DNA from 2 places in the Streptomyces sp. AM 4-1-1 genome. Region 2 is predicted to be linked to the other one. Evidence: riboswitches for the same ligand, from Rfam matches in the RefSeq annotation. Region 2 holds a riboswitch; the other holds the start of a gene.

Region 1 (9,480 bases), 4.8 Mb from region 2:
CGATGTGAGCGGACGCCAGCGCAGAGCCCTGGAGAAGCACGGCGGGGACCAGGGCGAACTGGTCGCGCTGCTCTCCGGAGCGACGCCGGTCCAGGGTCCTGGGGTGAAGCTGGTCGTCGATGACGCCAAGGACACCGACCAGGGCGGTGGCGGTCCGCGCGAGAGCACCGGATTCGCCGACACCGGGCGGGTGCGCGACCGGGACATGCAACGGGTCGTCAACGGTCTCTGGGAGTCCGGCGCCGAGGCGATCGCGATCAATGGCCAGCGGCTGACCGCCCTCTCGGCGATCAGGGCCGCGGGCGACGCCATACTGGTCGACAACAAGCCGCTGGTACCTCCCTATACGGTGCTCGCGGTGGGTGACGCGAAGAAGCTCAGCACGGCGTTCCGGGACAGCGCCGACGGCCGCTACCTGGACGCGCTGAAGGAGAGCTTCGGGGTCCGCGCCGGCATGTCCCGTCAGGAAACGGTACGTCTCCCGGCCGCGCCGAGCCTGATCGTACGTACAGCAGAGCCGAAGGCCGCCGGCACGGGCAGCGGCACGGCAGACACAGGGAAGGGCACATCGTGATCGCCGTACTGGGCCTCGTCGTGGGAGTCGTGGTCGGACTGTTCGTCCGGCCCGAGGTGCCGGTGGTGGTCGAGCCCTACCTGCCGATCGCCGTCGTCGCGGCGCTCGACGCCGTCTTCGGCGGGCTGCGGGCCATGCTCGACGGCATCTTCGTGGACAAGGTCTTCGTGGTGTCGTTCCTGTCCAACGTCGTGGTGGCCGCGCTCATCGTGTTCCTCGGCGACAAGCTGGGTGTCGGGGCCCAGCTCTCCACCGGGGTGGTCGTCGTCCTCGGCATCAGGATCTTCTCCAACGCCGCCGCGATCCGTCGGCACGTCTTCCGGGCTTGAGGCCGATGAGCGACAACGAAGAGAACCGCCGCGCCGAGGAACACCTCCGCCCCGAAGAGGTGGCCGACGCGGAAGGAACGGTCCGGAAGGACGAGCCGGCGGCCGGCGCGCCCGAGCAGCGGCTGACCGGCCGTCAGCGGCTGGCGGCAGGGCTGTGGCCGCCACGGGTGACCAGGGCCCAACTCATCGTGGCACTGCTGCTGTTCGGCCTCGGGCTGGGCCTGGCCATCCAGGTCCGCTCGACCAGTGACAACAGCGCGCTGCGTGGGGCACGCCAGGAGGACCTGGTGCGCATTCTCGACGAACTCGACGACCGCACGCAGCGGCTGGAGGACGAGAAGCAGCGTCTTGACAGCCAGCGTACGGAGCTGGAGAACAGCTCCGACCAGGCCGAGGAAGCGCGCAAGCAGACTCAGGAGAAGGAGCGGCAGCTCGGCATCCTGGCGGGCACCGTGGCGGCTCACGGGCCCGGCATCACCCTGACCATCAACGACCCGGGTGGCGCCATCAAACCGGACATGCTGCTCGACGCGATCCAGGAACTGCGCGCGGCGGGCGCCGAGGCGATACAGATCAACGGAGTCAGGGTCGTGGCCAACACCTTTTTCGCCGGCGAGCCCGGCGACATCAAGGTGGACGGCCGCAAGGTGAAGTCTCCGTACCGCTTCGAGGTCATCGGCAAGCCCCAGGACCTGGAGCCCGCGTTGAACATCCCCGGAGGTGTCGTGCAGACGCTGGAGAAGGAGCAGGCCACCGTCCATGTCGAACGCGCCGAGGACATCGTCGTGGACGCCTTGCGACGGGCGGAGCGGCCTGACTACGCTCAGTCGTCATCCCAGTGAGGACGTGAGCATGGGGCTCGAAGGACAAGGGCATGAGGTTGCGGGGGGTCGGCGCACCGGAACGGTGGTGCGTGGTGGAAACTGTCGAGTGCGTACGGACGTTGTGAGAATGTCCGGGTCGGCAGGTGTGTTCATTCAGGGTTCGTCCTGCCCCACGGGCGGGTCTATGTCGGTCAAGGGGAATCGCCCGTGAAGTTTTTTGCGAAGTTGTTCGGCAAGAGTGCACGCGAGGACAGCGGTACCAGCGCTGCCCGTCATCGCGCGCGACGCCATGACCAGGACGATGAGCAGGGCACGGATCGCCCGCTCTTCCGTGACGAGCTGGGCGCCGAGGGCCGTGCCCCCGGCGGGTCCGGCGCGTCGTCCGCCGATGCCGCCGGTGCGGGCGGCATAGGTTCTGGGGCGTCGGGTGCGGGTGGAGGGGCCTCCACCGGCCCGTACGCGTCCACTCCGATCTGTACGAGGTGCGGTCACCGCAACGCGGCGGGCAGCCGTTTCTGCTCCAACTGCGGCGCTCCGCTCAGGGGCGGTGCCCCGGAGCGCGCGTCGGAGCAGACGTCGACCATCTCCATCTCCGGACTGGAGGCGTACGAGGCGGAGGCGACGGGCCAGACGGCCCTGCCCTCGCTCTCGCCCGAGGCGCAGGCCGCCGTGGACGCGCTCCCGACCGGGTCCGCGCTGCTGGTGGTGCGCCGGGGTCCCAACTCCGGCAGCCGCTTCCTGCTGGACGGTGACCTGACCACGGCCGGCCGCCACCCGCAGAGCGACATCTTCCTCGACGACGTGACGGTCTCGCGCCGCCACGTGGAGTTCCACCGGAACGCGGACGGCAGCTTCACGGTCGGGGACGTGGGCAGCCTCAACGGCACCTATGTCAACCGGGAGCGCATCGACTCCGTCCCGCTCACCAACGGTGACGAGGTGCAGATCGGTAAGTACCGCCTGGTGTTCTATGCGAGCCAGCGCGGTTTCTGACCCGTCAGGGAAGGCCAATGCTGAGAACAGCGACGGGCGGCGCCGGTCACGGCGCCGCCGCTGCCGACGACCGCACGATGAGCATCGGCACGGTGCTCCTCCACCTGCGGGACGAGTTCCCCGAGGTCACCATCTCGAAGATCCGCTTCCTGGAGGCGGAGGGACTCGTGGAGCCGCAGCGGACGCCGTCCGGGTACCGGAAGTTCGGTCCCGGCGACGTCGAGCGGCTGGCCCAGGTGCTGCGGATGCAGCGGGATCACTACCTGCCGCTGAAGGTCATCCGCGAGCACCTGGACGCGCTGGCGCGTGGTGAGCGCATCACTCTGCCGCCGGCCGGGCAGCGCGACCCGGCCGACGGCGGCTGGGGCGGCTGGGACCCCGATCCGGCGCCTTCCACCGCCGCCCGCGTCGGGCGCTCCGAGCTGCTGGCTGCCGCCGAGGTCACCGAGGAGCAGCTGGCGGAGTGGGAGTCCTACGGGCTGATCACTCCCACCTCCGGGGGCTCGTACGACGCCGAAGCGGTGACGGTGGCCAGGCTTGTGGCGGATCTGGGCCGATTCGGTCTGGAACCGCGGCATCTGCGGGCCATGCGGGCGGCGGCCGAGCGTGAGGCGGGCCTTGTCGAACAGGTGGTCGCACCCCTGCGCCGGCATCGGAATCCGCAGACCAGGGCCTATGCGGAGGCCACCGCCAAGGAGCTCGCGGAGCTGTCCGTACGGCTTCACGTGGCTCTGGTGCAGACGGCTCTGCGGAGCCGGCTTCCCTGAAGAGGGGGGAGCCCGACTACCCAAACCTGCCAGGCACGTCCTAGGGTTGCTGTGTGAACGAGCTCGACGTAGTGGGTGTCCGGGTGGAAATGCCCTCCAACCAACCGATCGTGCTCCTGCGTGAAGCGGGAGGCGACCGGTACCTCCCCATTTGGATCGGTCCTGGGGAGGCGACCGCGATCGCCTTCGCCCAGCAGGGAATGGCGCCCGCCAGGCCGCTGACCCACGATCTCTTCAAGGATGTGCTCGAGGCCGTCGGCCAGGAGCTCACCGAGGTCCGCATCACGGACCTGCGTGAAGGGGTCTTCTACGCGGAGCTGGTCTTCGCCAGCGGTGTCGAGGTGAGCGCGCGTCCGTCCGACGCCATAGCACTCGCGCTGCGCACCGGAACGCCCATCTACGGCAGTGACGGGGTGCTCGACGACGCCGGTATCGCCATCCCGGACGAGCAGGAGGACGAGGTCGAGAAGTTCCGCGAATTCCTCGACCAGATCTCGCCGGAGGACTTCGGTACCAACAGCCAGTGACCGTTCTGCCGACCGCCGACAGCGCATCCGAGAAGCCCTTCCCGGCAACGAGGTACGTGAAACCACCCTCAGGGTGATTATCACTCGGCGTGCCGAGTGTGGCGATCGTTGACGCACCCCGAGTGACTGCCTACCGTCGTGATGGCAGGTCAAGGACGGAGGTCGGCGTGAGAATCAGCGGCGACGGTACGGCGGCGGGCGGGCCGTATCCGCACCACGGCGGTGCAGTCGGCCCCACCATCAGGCAACCGGCCGCGATGGCGACGGACGGCGTGACACCGGCGGACAGCATCGGCTACCGCGGGCCGACCGCGTGCGCGGCGGCGGGGATCACCTATCGGCAGCTCGACTACTGGGCGCGCACCGGGCTGGTCGAACCCAGCGTGCGTCCGGCGTACGGGTCGGGGACCCAGCGTCTCTACAGTTTCCGGGACGTGGTCCTCCTCAAGATCGTGAAGCGGTTCCTGGACACGGGTGTCGCACTCCAGAACATCCGGACGACGGTCCAGCATCTACGGGCCCGCGGCTTCCAGGACCTGGAGCGGATGACGCTCATGAGCGACGGGGCGACGGTCTACGAGTGCTCCTCGCCCGACGAGGTCGTCAAGCTCCTCCAAGGGGGGCAGGGGGTCTTCGGCATCGCGGTCGGTGTGGTGTGGCGGGACGTGGACGCCGCGCTCTCGCAGCTGCACGGCGAACGGGTCGACACGGGGGAGACCCTCATCGGCAACAACCCGGCCGACGAGCTGGCCAGACGGCGCAACCGCGCGGTCTGAACCCTCACGGACGGCGGGCGCGGCGATTGTCAGTGCCATGGGGCAGCATCGGTTGATGTGAGAGCCGCGCCCACCATCCTGCACCTGGACATGGACGCCTTCTACGCCTCGGCGGAGCAGGCGGCCAAGCCCAGCCTGCGTGGCAAGGCGGTCGTGGTGGGCGGGCTCGGCCCGCGTGGGGTCGTCGCCACCGCCTCCTACGAGGCACGGCGGTTCGGGGTCCACTCGGCCATGCCGATGGCGCAGGCGCGACGACTGGCGCCCAACGCCGCGTACCTCTTTCCGCGCTTCTCGCTCTACCGCACGGTGAGCGACCAGGTGATGGAGTTGCTGGGACGGCTCTCACCCCTGGTGGAACCACTCAGCCTGGACGAGGCCTTCGTCGATCTGGAGGCCGGGGCCATGGCGGACGACACCGCCTCGGCCCGGCTGATCGGGGAACGGCTCCGGGACGCCATCAGGGCCGTCACCGGCCTCACGGGCTCGGTCGGCCTCGCCGGTTCCAAGATGCTCGCCAAGATCGCCTCGGAGCAGGCCAAACCGGACGGGCTGGTGCTGATCGAGCCGGGCACCGAGCGGGAACTCCTCGCGCCGATGTCCGTACGGGTCCTGCCCGGGGTCGGCCCGGCCACGGGCGACCATCTCCGCCGCGCCGGGATGACGACCGTCGACCATCTGGCCGAGGCCGGTGAGGCGGAACTCGTACGACTGCTGGGAAAGGCGCACGGCGGGTCGCTGTACCGGATGGCGCTCGGGCTCGACGACCGGGCCGTGGTGGCCGAACGCGACGCGAAGTCGGTCTCGGTCGAGGACACCTTCGACATGGACCTCCACGACCGGGCCCGGGTCAGGTCCGAGGTGGCGCGGCTGGCCGACCGGTGCGTCCAGCGGCTGAGGGAAGCCGGGCGCTCGGGGCGGACCGTGGTCCTCAAGGTCCGGAGGTACGACTTCTCGACGCTCACCCGGTCCGAGACGCTACGAGGGCCCACGGACGACCCCACAGTGGTCCGGGAGGCCGCCGACCGGCTGCTGGAGCACGTGGACACCACGGGGGGTGTGCGGCTCCTGGGGGTCGGCGTCACCGGGCTCGCCGACTTCACACAGGAGGACCTGTTCGCCCAGGCCGCCGACGACGCCCAGGCCGCCGTCCTCGCGCGGGCGCCCGGTGCGGGGGAGACGGACCGGCCGGAGGAGGCGGAGCGACCGGACGGGGCGGAGGGTTCAGGGGCCGACGGGGACGTATCCGCTGAGCGTCCGGGCGAAGCGGCGACGGCGCCCCCCGAACAGCTCACCGCGCGACACTGGGCGGCCGGGCACGACGTCCGGCACGACGTCCACGGTCACGGCTGGGTGCAGGGCAGCGGGGTGGGCCGGGTCACCGTGCGCTTCGAGGAGCCCGGATCGGTGCCGGGCCGGGTGCGCACCTTCCGTGTCGACGACCCGGAGCTGCACCCGGCCGATCCGCTGCCCCTGGTGCCCCGACCGGTCGATCACTCCTCCTGGCCCGCCAGCCTGCCGAAGTCCCGGTCCGGGGCGGACTCGGCGGGTTCCTCCGGCGGCGGGGAGTCCAGCCCGTAATGGTGGTAGAGCTGGAGCTCCTGCTCCGGTGAGAGATGACGGCCGACGCCGAAGTCCGGCGAACTCCTGATCAGCGCGCGGTCGAAGGGGATCAGCAGGGTGTCGTCGACGAACTCGCTCGGTTCGAGGGGAACGAAGGCGTCCCGGCTGAACAGGCCGGTCCGTACGGCGGCCCACTCGGGCACACCGGTCGCGTCGTCGAGGTAGACCTCGTCCACCGTCCCGATCTTGGTGCCCTCGCGGTCGAACGCCTTGCGGCCGATCAGACTGCGCGGATCGATGTCGGTCTGCACGGTGCCTCCCAACTGGTGGCGACTCATCCTTGAGCACCAGACAAGAGCAGATCCGGTGCGTCGGCCACTCGAGCCCTCGGTCATCCGCCCCGCTGGTAGGCTGGCACACGGCTGCTGACCCCGCGCGGGAGAGTCCTCCGGAGAAGGTCCGGAGGCGCCGAAGGAGCAACTCCTCCCCGGAATCTCTCAGGCTCACGTACCGCGCGGACGAGGTCACTCTGGAAAGCAGGGCGGGCGTCGAACGGGCCATGTGCCGGGACGGGACCCTTCCTCACCGACGGTGAAAACCGGTACGCCCGACAGGGCCGCCGGTGAAGCTCTCAGGTTGAGATGACAGAGGGGGAGGCCGTCCGGGCACCCACGCCGTGGTGCCCTCGAAGGTCGTCACAGACCAGGAGGCCTCCACCATGACCCCCCGTCGCACTCCGCTCTCCCAGCTGGAGCAGGGCATCCCCTTCGAGCAGCGCCACATCGGGCCCGATGCCGAGGCCCAGGCCAAGATGCTCGCCCAGGTCGGTTACGGCTCGCTGGACGAGCTCACCGCCGCCGCCGTGCCCGACGCGATCAGGAGTGCCGAGGCGCTGCGGCTGCCGGAGGCGCGCAGCGAGGCCGAGGTGCTGGCCGAGCTCCGCACCCTCGCCGACCGCAACAAGGTGCTCGCCCCGATGATCGGGCTCGGCTACTACGGCACCTTCACCCCGCCGGTGATCCTCCGCAACGTCATGGAGAACCCCGCCTGGTACACGGCGTACACCCCGTACCAGCCGGAGATCTCGCAGGGCCGCCTGGAGGCGCTGCTCAACTTCCAGACCATGGTCGCCGAACTGACCGGGCTGCCCACCTCCGGCGCCTCGCTGCTCGACGAGGGAACCGCCGCCGCCGAGGCCATGGCGCTGTCGCGGCGCGTCGGCAAGGTCAAGAACGGCGTCTTCCTGATCGACGCGGACGCCCTGCCGCAGACCGTCGCGGTGATCCGTACCCGCGCGGAACCGACCGGGGTCGAGGTCGTCGTCGCCGACCTCGCCGACGGCATCCCCGCCGAGATCGCCGAGCGCGGCGTCTTCGGTGTGCTGCTCCAGTACCCGGGCGCCTCCGGAGCCGTACGGGACATCAGGCCCGTCGTCGAACAGGCCCACGGACTCGGCGCGGTCGTCACCGTCGCCGCCGACCTGCTGGCGCTCACGCTCCTCACCTCGCCCGGGGACCTGGGCGCGGACATAGCGGTCGGGACCACGCAGCGCTTCGGCGTGCCGATGGGCTTCGGCGGGCCGCACGCGGGCTTCATGGCCGTACGTGAGAAGTTCGCGCGCAGCCTGCCCGGCCGCCTCGTCGGGGTCTCGGTCGACGTCGACGGCAACAAGGCGTACCGGCTGGCGCTCCAGACCCGCGAGCAGCACATCCGCCGCGAGAAGGCCACCAGCAACATCTGCACCGCCCAGGTGCTCCTGGCCGTGATGGCCGGGATGTACGCGGTCTACCACGGCCCCGACGGGCTGCGGACGATCGCCCGGCGCACCCACCGCTTCGCGACCATCCTCGCGGAGGGGCTGCGGGCCACCGGGGTCGAGGTCGTCTCCGGCACCTTCTTCGACACGCTGACCGTGCGGACCGCGGGCCGGGCCGCCGCCGTCGTGGCCGACGCGGGTGAGCACGGGGTCAACCTGCGGCTCGTCGACGCCGACCACGTCTCGATGGCCTGCGACGAGACCACCACCCGCACGCAGATCGCCGCCGTCTGGGCGGCCTTCGGTGCCGAGGGGGACATCGAGGCCCTGGACGCCTCCGTGGCCGACGCGCTGCCGGAGACCCTGCTGCGTACCGACGACTACCTCGCGCACCCGGTCTTCCACCAGCACCGCTCCGAGACCGCGATGCTGCGTTACCTGCGCCGGCTCGCCGAGCGGGACTACGCGCTGGACCGCGGCATGATCCCGCTCGGCTCCTGCACGATGAAGCTGAACGCCACCGCCGAGATGGAGTCCATCACCTGGCCCGAGTTCGGCGCGCTGCACCCCTTCGCACCGGCCGAGCAGGCTCAGGGCTTCCTCTCGCTCATCCGTGAGCTGGAGGAGCGGCTGGCCGAGGTCACCGGGTACGACGCCGTGTCGTTGCAGCCCAACGCCGGTTCACAGGGCGAGTTCGCCGGCCTGCTCGCCGTACGGGCGTACCACCGGGCCCAGGGCGAGGAGGGGCGGACGGTCTGTCTCATCCCGTCCTCCGCGCACGGGACCAACGCGGCCAGTGCCGTGATGGCGGGCATGAAGGTCGTCGTCGTGAAGACCGCCGACGACGGCGAGGTCGACATCGAGGACCTGCGCGCCAAGATCGAGAAGCACCGCGACGAACTCGCCGTTCTCATGATCACCTACCCGTCGACCCACGGGGTGTTCGAGGAGCACGTCGCCGACATCTGCGCCGAGGTGCACGAGGCGGGCGGCCAGGTCTACGTCGACGGTGCCAACCTCAACGCCCTGGTCGGGCTCGCCAGGCCCGGGAGGTTCGGCGGCGACGTCTCGCACCTGAACCTGCACAAGACGTTCTGCATCCCGCACGGCGGAGGTGGCCCCGGCGTCGGCCCGGTCGGTGTCCGCGCGCACCTCGCGCCGTACCTCCCCAACCACCCGCTCCAGCCCGCCGCGGGCCCGGACACCGGTGTCGGGCCGATCTCGGCGGCCCCGTGGGGGTCGGCCGGAATCCTGCCGATCTCATGGGCGTACGTGCGTCTGATGGGCGGCGAGGGGCTGAAGCGCGCGACGCAGGTCGCCGTGCTCGCGGCCAACTACATCGCCAAGCGGCTCGAACCGCACTACCCGATCCTG
Region 2 (9,480 bases):
AACTGCTGTTCGGAGCTGAACACGGGGACGTACGGGGCCCCCTCGATGTCCAGCGTCGGCAGGTCGAGGGAGGCGCTGTCCGGGCCGCCGCCGTTGGGGAGCGGTATCCAGAGGTGGCTGCGGCCGAGCACTTCGACGAGCCGGCCGCCGGCCTCGGCGGCGCCGAGCGACGCCGTCAGCGCCTCCTCCAGCTCATTGGCCGGCCATCCGCCGTACGGAGGTGTCTGGATCGGTGCCGGAACGTCCACTGCTTCCCCTTCTCGCCCATGCTGTGCGGCAGCACTCTAGTACCGCTCCCGGCAAGCCCTGCCCCGTCGCGCGGCCCAGCACGCACGCTCACCGCGTCGGCCAAAAGCCCTGGTAGCCCCTCCCCCAAGGTCTCGCGGACCAGGGGGAATCCGCTCCAGGACTTCCGGCCGTCCCGCGATCGCACGCACCGGACGGCGCCCCGCGCCGGACGGGCCCGGGGCCTCTCGTCCGGGTCAGGCCGGAACCGGCGCGGGCGGAGGTCCCTGAGGCGTCATCGGCCCGGCGAACGACAGCCCGGTCAGCGCCCCGGCCGCCGCGCGGTCCAGCAGGACCGCCGACGAGCAGCCCGGGGGCAGGACGCCCTCCTCGGCGGCGCGCAGCAGCCGGGCGACCGCCGCGCGGTGGCGGGCGAAGGCGTAGCCCGAGACCCCGCGTCCGCGCCGGCGCTGGCCGTCCCTGGCGGTCTCGGGAGTGACGTCGAGAAGGATCAGATGGAGGGTGCGGCCCCGGCGCAGGGCCCCCCGGGCCAGCCAGCGGCGTACCCATGCCTGGTGACCGCAGTCATGGACGACGAGGGACGCGCCGGTGAGCAGGGCCCGCCGCAGCGCGCGGTAGTGGGCGATCCGGACCAGGGGCCGGTAGAGGGTGTAGGGGCATAACCGGGGCAGCGTCCGGGCCCAGCGGTCCCGGACGTCCTGGGAATCGATCGCGCGCACGTCCACGGTCCGCCGGATGAGGGTGGACTTGCCGCTGCCGGGCAGTCCGGAGACCACCACCACGTCCCCCGCGCCGAAGTACAGGACCCGTGGCCCGTCCCCCGGCCCCGCCGCCCGCAGGTCCCGGACGACGGGGGCGTGCGGGCCGGGTGTGTCCGGCGCGCTGCCGGGCGCCTCCCGGCGCGTCCGCGCGCATGTCTCCCGGTCCGGTGCGCCCTGTTGCGCGGGAAGCTCCCCGTGCACGCCCCCCGCGGCCGTCGCGTACCGCCGCAACGTCATCGCACTCCCCCTGTCGGGTCACACCACGCCTGCTCAAGAAGTGTAAAGAAAAGGCAATGTCCCACAACCGCCCCCGTGCCGCGTTCCGTCGGGCACCGGGGCCCCACTCCGCCGCGATGCGTGCGATGATGGCCCCGCCAACTGCATACAGGCCGCTCGAATCCGCGCGGGAGAGTTCCGGGCACCCCTCAGGTGTCCGGGCGCCGAAGGAGCAAGATCCTCCCTTGAATCTCTCAGGCCCCGTACCGCGTGGATGAGGCACATCTGAAAAGCGAGTCGCTCCGCGGCTCCACCCAAGGTGCAAGCCGACCCCCTACGGGGCCTCTCGGCGAACCTCTCAGGTTCCGATGACAGATGGGGAGGGATCGTCCTCGTCGTCATGCCTGGGAGCCACACCTATGAGCACTGTCCCCCGTCTCACCGCCCTCGACGCGCTGCATCGTTCGCTGGGCGCGACCATGACCGATTTCGCGGGCTGGGACATGCCGCTGCGGTACGCCAGCGAGCGCGACGAGCACAACGCCGTACGCACCAGGGCGGGGCTCTTCGACCTGTCGCACATGGGTGAGATCACCGTCACGGGCCCGCAGGCCCTCGCGGCCCTCGACTTCGCGCTGGTCGGCAACATCGGGACCGTCGGCGTGGGCCGCGCCCGGTACACCATGATCTGCGCGGAGGACGGCGGAATCCTGGACGACCTGATCGTCTACCGCCTCGGCGGGAGCGAGTACCTGGTGGTCGCCAACGCCGGGAACGCGCAGACCGTGCTCGACGCGCTGACCGCCCGCGCCGAGGGCTTCGACGCCGAGGTGCGCGACGACCGCGACGCGTACGCGCTGCTCGCCGTGCAGGGCCCCGAGTCCCCCGCGATCCTGGCCGCGGTCACCGACGCCGACCTGGACGGTCTGAAGTACTACGCGGGCCTGCCCGGCACGGTCGCGGGGGTCCCCGCCCTGATCGCCCGCACCGGTTACACCGGGGAGGACGGCTTCGAGCTCTTCGTCGCCCCCGAGCACGCCGAGGGGGTGTGGCGGGCGCTGACCGAGGCCGGCGCCCCGCGCGGACTGATCCCCTGCGGACTGTCCTGCCGCGACACCCTGCGCCTGGAGGCGGGCATGCCGCTGTACGGGCACGAGCTGACCACCGTCCTCACGCCGTTCGACGCGGGCCTCGGCCGGGTCGTGAAGTTCGAGAAGGAGGGTGACTTCGTGGGCCGCGAGGCCCTGGAGGCCGCCGCCCGGCGTGCCGAGGCGACCCCGCCCCGCAAGCTCGTCGGCCTGATCGCCGAGGGCCGCCGGGTGCCGAGGGCGGGCTTCGCCGTCGTGGCCGGCGGACAGGCCGTCGGCGAGGTCACCTCGGGCGCCCCGTCGCCGACCTTGGGCAGGCCGATCGCCATGGCCTACGTGGACGCGGCGCACGCCGCTCCCGGCGCCCCGGGCGTCGGGGTGGACGTCCGGGGCACCCATGAGCCCTACGAGGTCGTGGCGCTGCCGTTCTACAAGCGCCGGAAGTGATCTGCCCGCCCCCACCAAGGGCACCGGGCACAGCACCACCGGGCACCGCCACGGGCGTGCCCGCGTACACACCGGCCCGCGCCGGACGTGACGCATTCGCGTCTCACACCGTAAGACCACCGTCCACCAGCACTCCCCGCGTACAGGAGAATTCAGGTCATGAGCAACCCCCAGCAGCTGCGGTACAGCAAGGAGCACGAGTGGCTGTCGGCCCTCGACGACGGTGTGGCCACGATCGGCATCACGGAGTTCGCGGCCAACGCGCTCGGTGACGTCGTCTACGCCCAGCTCCCCGAGGTCGGCGACACGGTGACCGCGGGTGAGACCTGCGGCGAGCTGGAGTCGACCAAGTCCGTCAGCGACCTGTACTCGCCGGTGACCGGTGAGGTCACGGCCGCGAACCAGGACGTCGTGGACGACCCCTCGCTGGTCAATTCCGCTCCCTTCGAGGGCGGCTGGCTGTTCAAGGTACGCGTCGCGGAGGAGCCGAAGGACCTGCTCTCCGCGGACGAGTACACCGAGTTCTCCGGCAACTAAAGACCCCAAGGGACCACCTGATGTCGCTTCTCAACTCCTCCCTGCACGAGCTGGACCCGGACGTCGCCGCCGCCGTCGACGCCGAGCTCCACCGACAGCAGTCCACCCTCGAAATGATCGCCTCGGAGAACTTCGCTCCGGTCGCGGTCATGGAGGCCCAGGGCTCCGTCCTCACCAACAAGTACGCCGAGGGATACCCGGGCCGCCGCTACTACGGTGGCTGTGAGCACGTCGACGTGATCGAGCAGATCGCCATCGACCGCGTCAAGGACCTGTTCGGCGCCGAGCACGCCAACGTCCAGCCGCACTCGGGCGCGCAGGCCAACGCCGCCGCGATGTTCGCGCTGCTCAAGCCGGGCGACACGATCATGGGCCTGAACCTCGCCCACGGCGGTCACCTGACCCACGGCATGAAGATCAACTTCTCCGGCAAGCTCTACAACGTGGTCGCCTACCACGTCGACGACACCGGCGTCGTGGACATGTCCGAGGTCGAGCGGCTGGCCAAGGAGTCGAAGCCCAAGCTGATCGTGGCCGGCTGGTCCGCGTACCCCCGTCAGCTGGACTTCGCCGCCTTCCGCCGCATCGCGGACGAGGTCGGCGCGTACCTGATGGTCGACATGGCGCACTTCGCGGGCCTGGTGGCCGCGGGCCTGCACCCCAACCCGGTGCCGCACGCCCATGTCGTCACGACCACCACGCACAAGACCCTCGGCGGTCCGCGCGGCGGCGTCATCCTGTCGACGCAGGAACTCGCCAAGAAGATCAACTCCGCGGTCTTCCCCGGCCAGCAGGGCGGCCCGCTGGAGCACGTGGTCGCGGCCAAGGCCGTCTCGTTCAAGGTCGCGGCGACCGAGGAGTTCAAGGAGCGCCAGCAGCGCACCCTGGACGGCGCCCGCATCCTGGCCGAGCGCCTGGGCCGGCCGGACGTCACCGAGGCCGGGGTCTCCGTGCTCTCCGGTGGTACGGACGTCCACCTGGTCCTCGTCGACCTGCGCCACTCGGAGCTGGACGGCCAGCAGGCCGAGGACCGTCTCCACGAGGTCGGCATCACGGTCAACCGGAACGCCGTCCCGAACGACCCGCGTCCCCCGATGGTGACCTCGGGTCTGCGGATCGGTACGCCGGCCCTGGCCACCCGCGGCTTCCGGACCGAGGACTTCACCGAGGTCGCGGAGATCATCGCCGCCGCCCTGAAGCCGTCCTACGACAGCGCCGACCTCAAGGCCCGCGTCATCGCGCTCGCCGAGAAGTTCCCGCTGTACCCCGGCCTGAAGTAGTGCCGCCCCCGGCGACGCGGCCGGGGAAGGCACCGGGCCGGCCCAGCGGCCCGACGACGTACCCCGGGGGCACCGCGCACACTGAACAGTGGGCGCGGTGCCCCCGCCCTTGCCCCGCCTGCGGGCCCGCACCGGCCCGTACCGCACCACCCCGGCAGACAACGACGTCTACCAACCCTTAGGAGTCATCCCGTGGCCATCTCGGTCTTCGACCTGTTCTCGATCGGCATCGGCCCGTCCAGCTCCCATACGGTCGGCCCGATGCGCGCGGCGGGCATGTTCGCGCGCCGCCTGAAGAACGAGGGCCTGCTGGCCCACACCGTCTCGATACGGGCCGAACTGTTCGGCTCGCTCGGCGCCACCGGGCACGGCCACGGCACCCCCAAGGCCGTGCTGCTCGGTCTGGAGGGCGAATCGCCCCGTACCGTCGACGTCGAGACCGCCGACGACCGCGTCGCCGTGATCCGTTCGACCGGCCGGCTCAATCTGCTCGGCATGCACGAGATCGCCTTCGACGCCGACGAAGAGCTGGTCCTGCACCGCCGCAAGGCCCTCCCCTACCACGCCAACGGCATGACGATCGCGGCGTCCGACCTGGACGGCACGGTCCTGCTGGAGAAGACCTACTACTCGGTCGGCGGCGGTTTCGTCGTCGACGAGGACGCGGTGGGCGAGGACCGTATCGTCCTCGACGACACCGTCCTCACACACCCCTTCCGTACCGGCGACGAGCTGCTGCGACTGGCCCGGGAGACCGGCCTCTCCATCTCCGCGCTGATGATGGAGAACGAGAGGGCGTGGCGCACCGAGGACGAGATCCGCAGTGGGCTGCTGGACATCTGGCGCGTGATGCAGTCCTGCGTCTCGCGCGGCATGACCCGTGAGGGCATCCTGCCGGGCGGCCTGAAGGTCCGCCGCCGCGCCGCGAACACCGCGCGCCAGCTGCGTGCCGAGGGCGATCCGCAGGCCCGCGCCATGGAGTGGATCACGCTGTACGCGATGGCGGTGAACGAGGAGAACGCCGCGGGCGGCCGGGTCGTGACGGCTCCGACCAACGGCGCGGCGGGCATCATCCCCGCCGTCCTGCACTACTACATGAACTTTGCGGCGGGCGGCGCCACCGAGACGGAGAAGGACGACGGTGTCGTCCGCTTCCTGCTCGCCGCCGGTGCCATCGGGATGCTGTTCAAGGAGAACGCCTCGATCTCCGGCGCCGAGGTCGGCTGCCAGGGTGAGGTCGGCTCGGCCTGCTCGATGGCCGCGGGCGCGCTCGCCGAGGTCCTGGGCGGCACCCCGGAACAGGTCGAGAACGCCGCCGAGATCGGCATGGAACACAACCTCGGCCTCACCTGCGATCCGGTCGGCGGCCTGGTCCAGATCCCCTGCATCGAACGCAACGGCATGGCCGCGGTCAAGGCCGTCACGGCGGCGAAGATGGCACTGCGCGGCGACGGCAGCCACAAGGTCTCCCTCGACAAGGTCATCAAGACCATGAAGGAGACGGGCGCGGACATGAGCGTGAAGTACAAGGAGACGGCGCGCGGCGGGCTCGCGGTGAACATCATCGAGTGCTGAGGTTCTAGGCCCTGACCAGGGCATTTCCATCTTTCAGCGCTGTCAGGTCCCACTACCGCCTCACGAAGGGGCTCCGGCCGCGCGGGCCGGGGCGATACTGATCGTGACAGTCGCCCCGCCGCCGGGCCGGGTCGGATGTGGGCCGGGTCGGCGGGGGCGGGTCTCTGTCGTCGTCTTCGAGGGGAGCCGTTCATGACCACCGCGAAGGACCTGTTCACCATCGCCGTGGACCCGAGGTCGGAACGTCCTGTGGGGCAGGGTGACCTGTCGCTCGCGCTCGCGGGAGCCGAGCTGATCGATCTCATCGGTGCGGGGGCGGTCGCCGTGGACGGTGACCGCATCGTGCCGGGTCTGTCGCCGGTGCCGGACGACCGGCTCCTGGGCGAGGCTGCGGCGGGACTCACCAGGCAGGCGCCCTACGAGCGGATCGAGGACTGGCTGTGGCGCCGGGGCCGAGACCTCTCCGCCGTGTACCAGGCCGCCCTGGAGGAGAGCGGTGAGCTGACGCGGAAACGAAGCGGCCGGTCGCCCTTGGGCTCGGAGCGCGTGGAACCGGTCGATACGCCCGCGCGCCGCCGGGCAGCCGACCGCTGGGAGGAGAAGGAACCCGTCCTGTTCGCCCTCGCCTCGGTCGTGGGCATCGAGGGCGAACGATTCGAGGATGAGCCCGGCCTCGATGACGAGGCGGTGACGACCGTGGTGGCCGTTGTCCACGACGCGGTGATGGAGCTGGAGGCCGTACGCCAGAGGCGGTCCATCGAGAAGGCGGCCTTCGCCAACCTCTGGCGCGGACCGTGAGCCGGTTCAGGATGCGGAACCGGATTCGGGCCCAGGCCCGGATTCGGGTCCGGGTCCGGGGGCAGCGGGTGGACGACGTCGGGGGACCGGGTCGAGTGCTCCACCACTCGTCCTGGGCGCACCGCCGGACCGGGCCGACCGGTCGGAGGCTGCTGCCGCTGTCGGTCGTCCGAGGCTGCTGTCCGGCGGGCGTGCGACAGGTTGCCCGCCATGGCTGAGCTCGGACCCGTCGCCCGGCCGGCTGACCCGATCAGGACCGAGCGGCTCGTGCTCCGCGAGCCCAGGGCCCGGGACCGTACGGCGTTCATCGAGCTGTTCGCCTCACCGGAGGTGGGCACCTACATCGGTGGCCCCCGACCGCGTACTGAGCTCGAACGCGTGGTGCCCGAGGTGCCCGGGCGGCGCCCCGGCCTCTTCGTGGTCGATCTCGACGGAACGATGATCGGCATGATCACGTTCGATCGGCGCGAGGCGGAACGTCCGGGTCACGTCCGTCCGGATGCCGGGGAGGCCGAGCTCGGCTGCATGTTCCTGCCGGAGGCATGGGGACGCGGATACGCCGCCGAGGCGTGCGCGGCGGCACTCGACCGGTTCGCCGACGCGCTTCCCGGCGAGCCGGTGGTGCTCTGCACACAGACCGCCAACGTCCGCTCGATGCGCCTCGCGGCGGAGCTGGGGTTCACCGAGGTGGAGCGGTTCGAGGAGTACGGGGCCGAGCAGTGGTTCGGCGTGTGGTCCGCGATCGTCCCGTCCCGTTCCGCTCCACCCGGCTCGATCCGGAAGCCCACCGTCTCGGAGCGCGGGCACCGGTAGGCCCCGGCCCACCCCGAGGGACGACGGCCGCGCGGTGGCCCGCGCTCCGGACGGGGACCGTGGGTGCGTCGCCAGGGTCCCGCGCGGAGAGGGCCGCCGGGTGGACGGGCCCGTGCCGCGACGAGACCGCCGCGTTCCGCCAGGCGGCACGGCGTCCCGGCTCAGCCGCCGCCGGCGCGGTTCCCGCCGAGCAGCACGGCGATCCGGTCGAGTTGCGTCGGATGCGCCAGGGCCGAGCCCAGGGAGACGACACGTGCGCCGGCTTCGAGAAAGGAGGTGGCGTTCCCCGCGTCGACGCCGCCGGTCGCGACGATGCGCAGCCGCGGGAACGGCGCCCGGACCGCACGTATCCAGGAGGGCCCGAGATGGGACGCGGGAAACACCTTGACCCAGTGGAGGCCCCTCCGTTGTGCCCTCCCCATCTCCGAGGGCGTGGAGACACCCGGAAGGTGGGGGACGCCCAGGGCGAGGCTCTCCTCCAGGACGTCCTCGTCGTACCCGGGGGCGACGGTGAACGCCGCACCGGCCTCCCGGGCGACGCGGACCTGCTCAGGGGTGGTGACGGTGCCGGCCCCCACACGCATGTGCCGGCGTGCGCCGCCGGAGACGGCTGCCTTGAGGGACGGCACGGCGTCAGGGTCCTGGACGGGAACCTCGACCTGGGTGATCCCGAGGTCCCACGCCCGGGTGGCCAACTCGACGGTGCGTTCGGGCGAGTACCCGCGGAGGATCGCCATGAGCGGGACGGCCGCGAACGCGTCGTCGAAGAATCGGGTGAAGTCTTCCGGGGTGTGGGGCACATCGGCCTTCTGATCGGGTCCGGTGGGGTCGGGTCGGCCGGACGGGGCTATCGGGAGACGTCCTCCGCCGCCGAGAAGGAGTCGAGTTCGTGACGGAAGGGCAGGCCCTCGCAGTCCCCCGGGACCGTGACGGCGTAGGCGCCGGTACGTGTCGCGGTGGTGAGGCGTACTCCGGCGTCTCCGCCGGCCAGGCGCTCGACGAGGTAGCCCGCGACGAACGCGTCGCCGGCGCCCACCGGGTCCACCGTCTCCACGGGAACCGCGGCCCGTACGTACTCGCGGTGGTCGATGACGGCGGCGCAGCCGCGTGGGCCGTCCTTGATGATCGCCTCACGCGCACCGAGCGCGGCCAACGAACGGGCGAGCGCCAACGGCTCCCGGGCTCGCGCGGAGGCGTACGCCTCGTCGGTGCCGAGGACGAGCGCGGCCTCCTCGGGTCCGGCGAAGACGATGTCGGCCTGTGTGACGAGCTCCCGAAGCACCGGCGCCGCCTCTTGGCGGCTCCAGAGCTTGCTCCGGTAGTTGACGTCCACGGAGACGGTCACGCCGAGCGCCCGTGCGGTACGCACGGCCCACGACGTTGTCGCCCGCGCTGTCGCGCTCAGGGCCGGCGTGATGCCGGTGACGTGGAGGACGGCCGCCTGACGTACCAGGTCCTCGCCGACATCGTCCTTCGTCAGGCGTGAACCGGCGCTTCCGGCCCGGTGGTAGTCGACCCGGACGCCTGCGTTCGTCCTGCGGGAGCAGACCATGAGCCCGGTGAAGCCGTCGTCGCGCGTGACCCGGCTCCGCACCCCCTCGGTCCGCAGGCGGCGCTCGATGAGGTCTCCCACGCTGTCGCCGCCCAACCGGCCGGCCCACGTCACATGCGCACCGAGACGGGCCGCGGCGACGGCGACGTTGCTCTCGGCTCCTCCGA

What was found. A riboswitch is a leader RNA that binds a small molecule or an ion and turns the genes downstream of it on or off. The one in region 2 is predicted to bind glycine.
Region 1: another riboswitch for glycine. It lies ahead of gcvP (aminomethyl-transferring glycine dehydrogenase); the one in region 2 lies ahead of gcvT (glycine cleavage system aminomethyltransferase GcvT).

What each region holds. Positions count from the first base shown of each region.
Region 1 covers NZ_CP119145.1:687,792-697,271, reverse strand. Annotated here, with positions in the region: gene PZB75_RS02760 (DUF881 domain-containing protein) at 1-574, shown strand, start outside; gene PZB75_RS02755 (small basic family protein) at 571-903, shown strand; gene PZB75_RS02750 (DUF881 domain-containing protein) at 900-1,745, shown strand; gene PZB75_RS02745 (FHA domain-containing protein) at 1,935-2,720, shown strand; gene PZB75_RS02740 (MerR family transcriptional regulator) at 2,738-3,487, shown strand; gene PZB75_RS02735 (bifunctional nuclease family protein) at 3,541-4,014, shown strand; gene PZB75_RS02730 (MerR family transcriptional regulator) at 4,182-4,790, shown strand; gene PZB75_RS02725 (DNA polymerase IV) at 4,848-6,368, shown strand; gene PZB75_RS02720 (PRC-barrel domain-containing protein) at 6,281-6,661, opposite strand; glycine riboswitch at 6,777-6,873, shown strand; gene gcvP (aminomethyl-transferring glycine dehydrogenase) at 7,069-9,480, shown strand, end outside.
Region 2 covers NZ_CP119145.1:5,455,517-5,464,996, reverse strand. Annotated here, with positions in the region: gene PZB75_RS23255 (enhanced serine sensitivity protein SseB) at 1-248, opposite strand, end outside; gene PZB75_RS23250 (AAA family ATPase) at 483-1,244, opposite strand; glycine riboswitch at 1,402-1,502, shown strand; gene gcvT (glycine cleavage system aminomethyltransferase GcvT) at 1,643-2,758, shown strand; gene gcvH (glycine cleavage system protein GcvH) at 2,918-3,295, shown strand; gene glyA (serine hydroxymethyltransferase) at 3,316-4,575, shown strand; gene PZB75_RS23230 (L-serine ammonia-lyase) at 4,768-6,150, shown strand; gene PZB75_RS23225 (GPP34 family phosphoprotein) at 6,343-6,948, shown strand; gene PZB75_RS23220 (GNAT family N-acetyltransferase) at 7,159-7,761, shown strand; gene PZB75_RS23215 (bifunctional 4-hydroxy-2-oxoglutarate aldolase/2-dehydro-3-deoxy-phosphogluconate aldolase) at 7,923-8,561, opposite strand; gene PZB75_RS23210 (sugar kinase) at 8,609-9,480, opposite strand, start outside.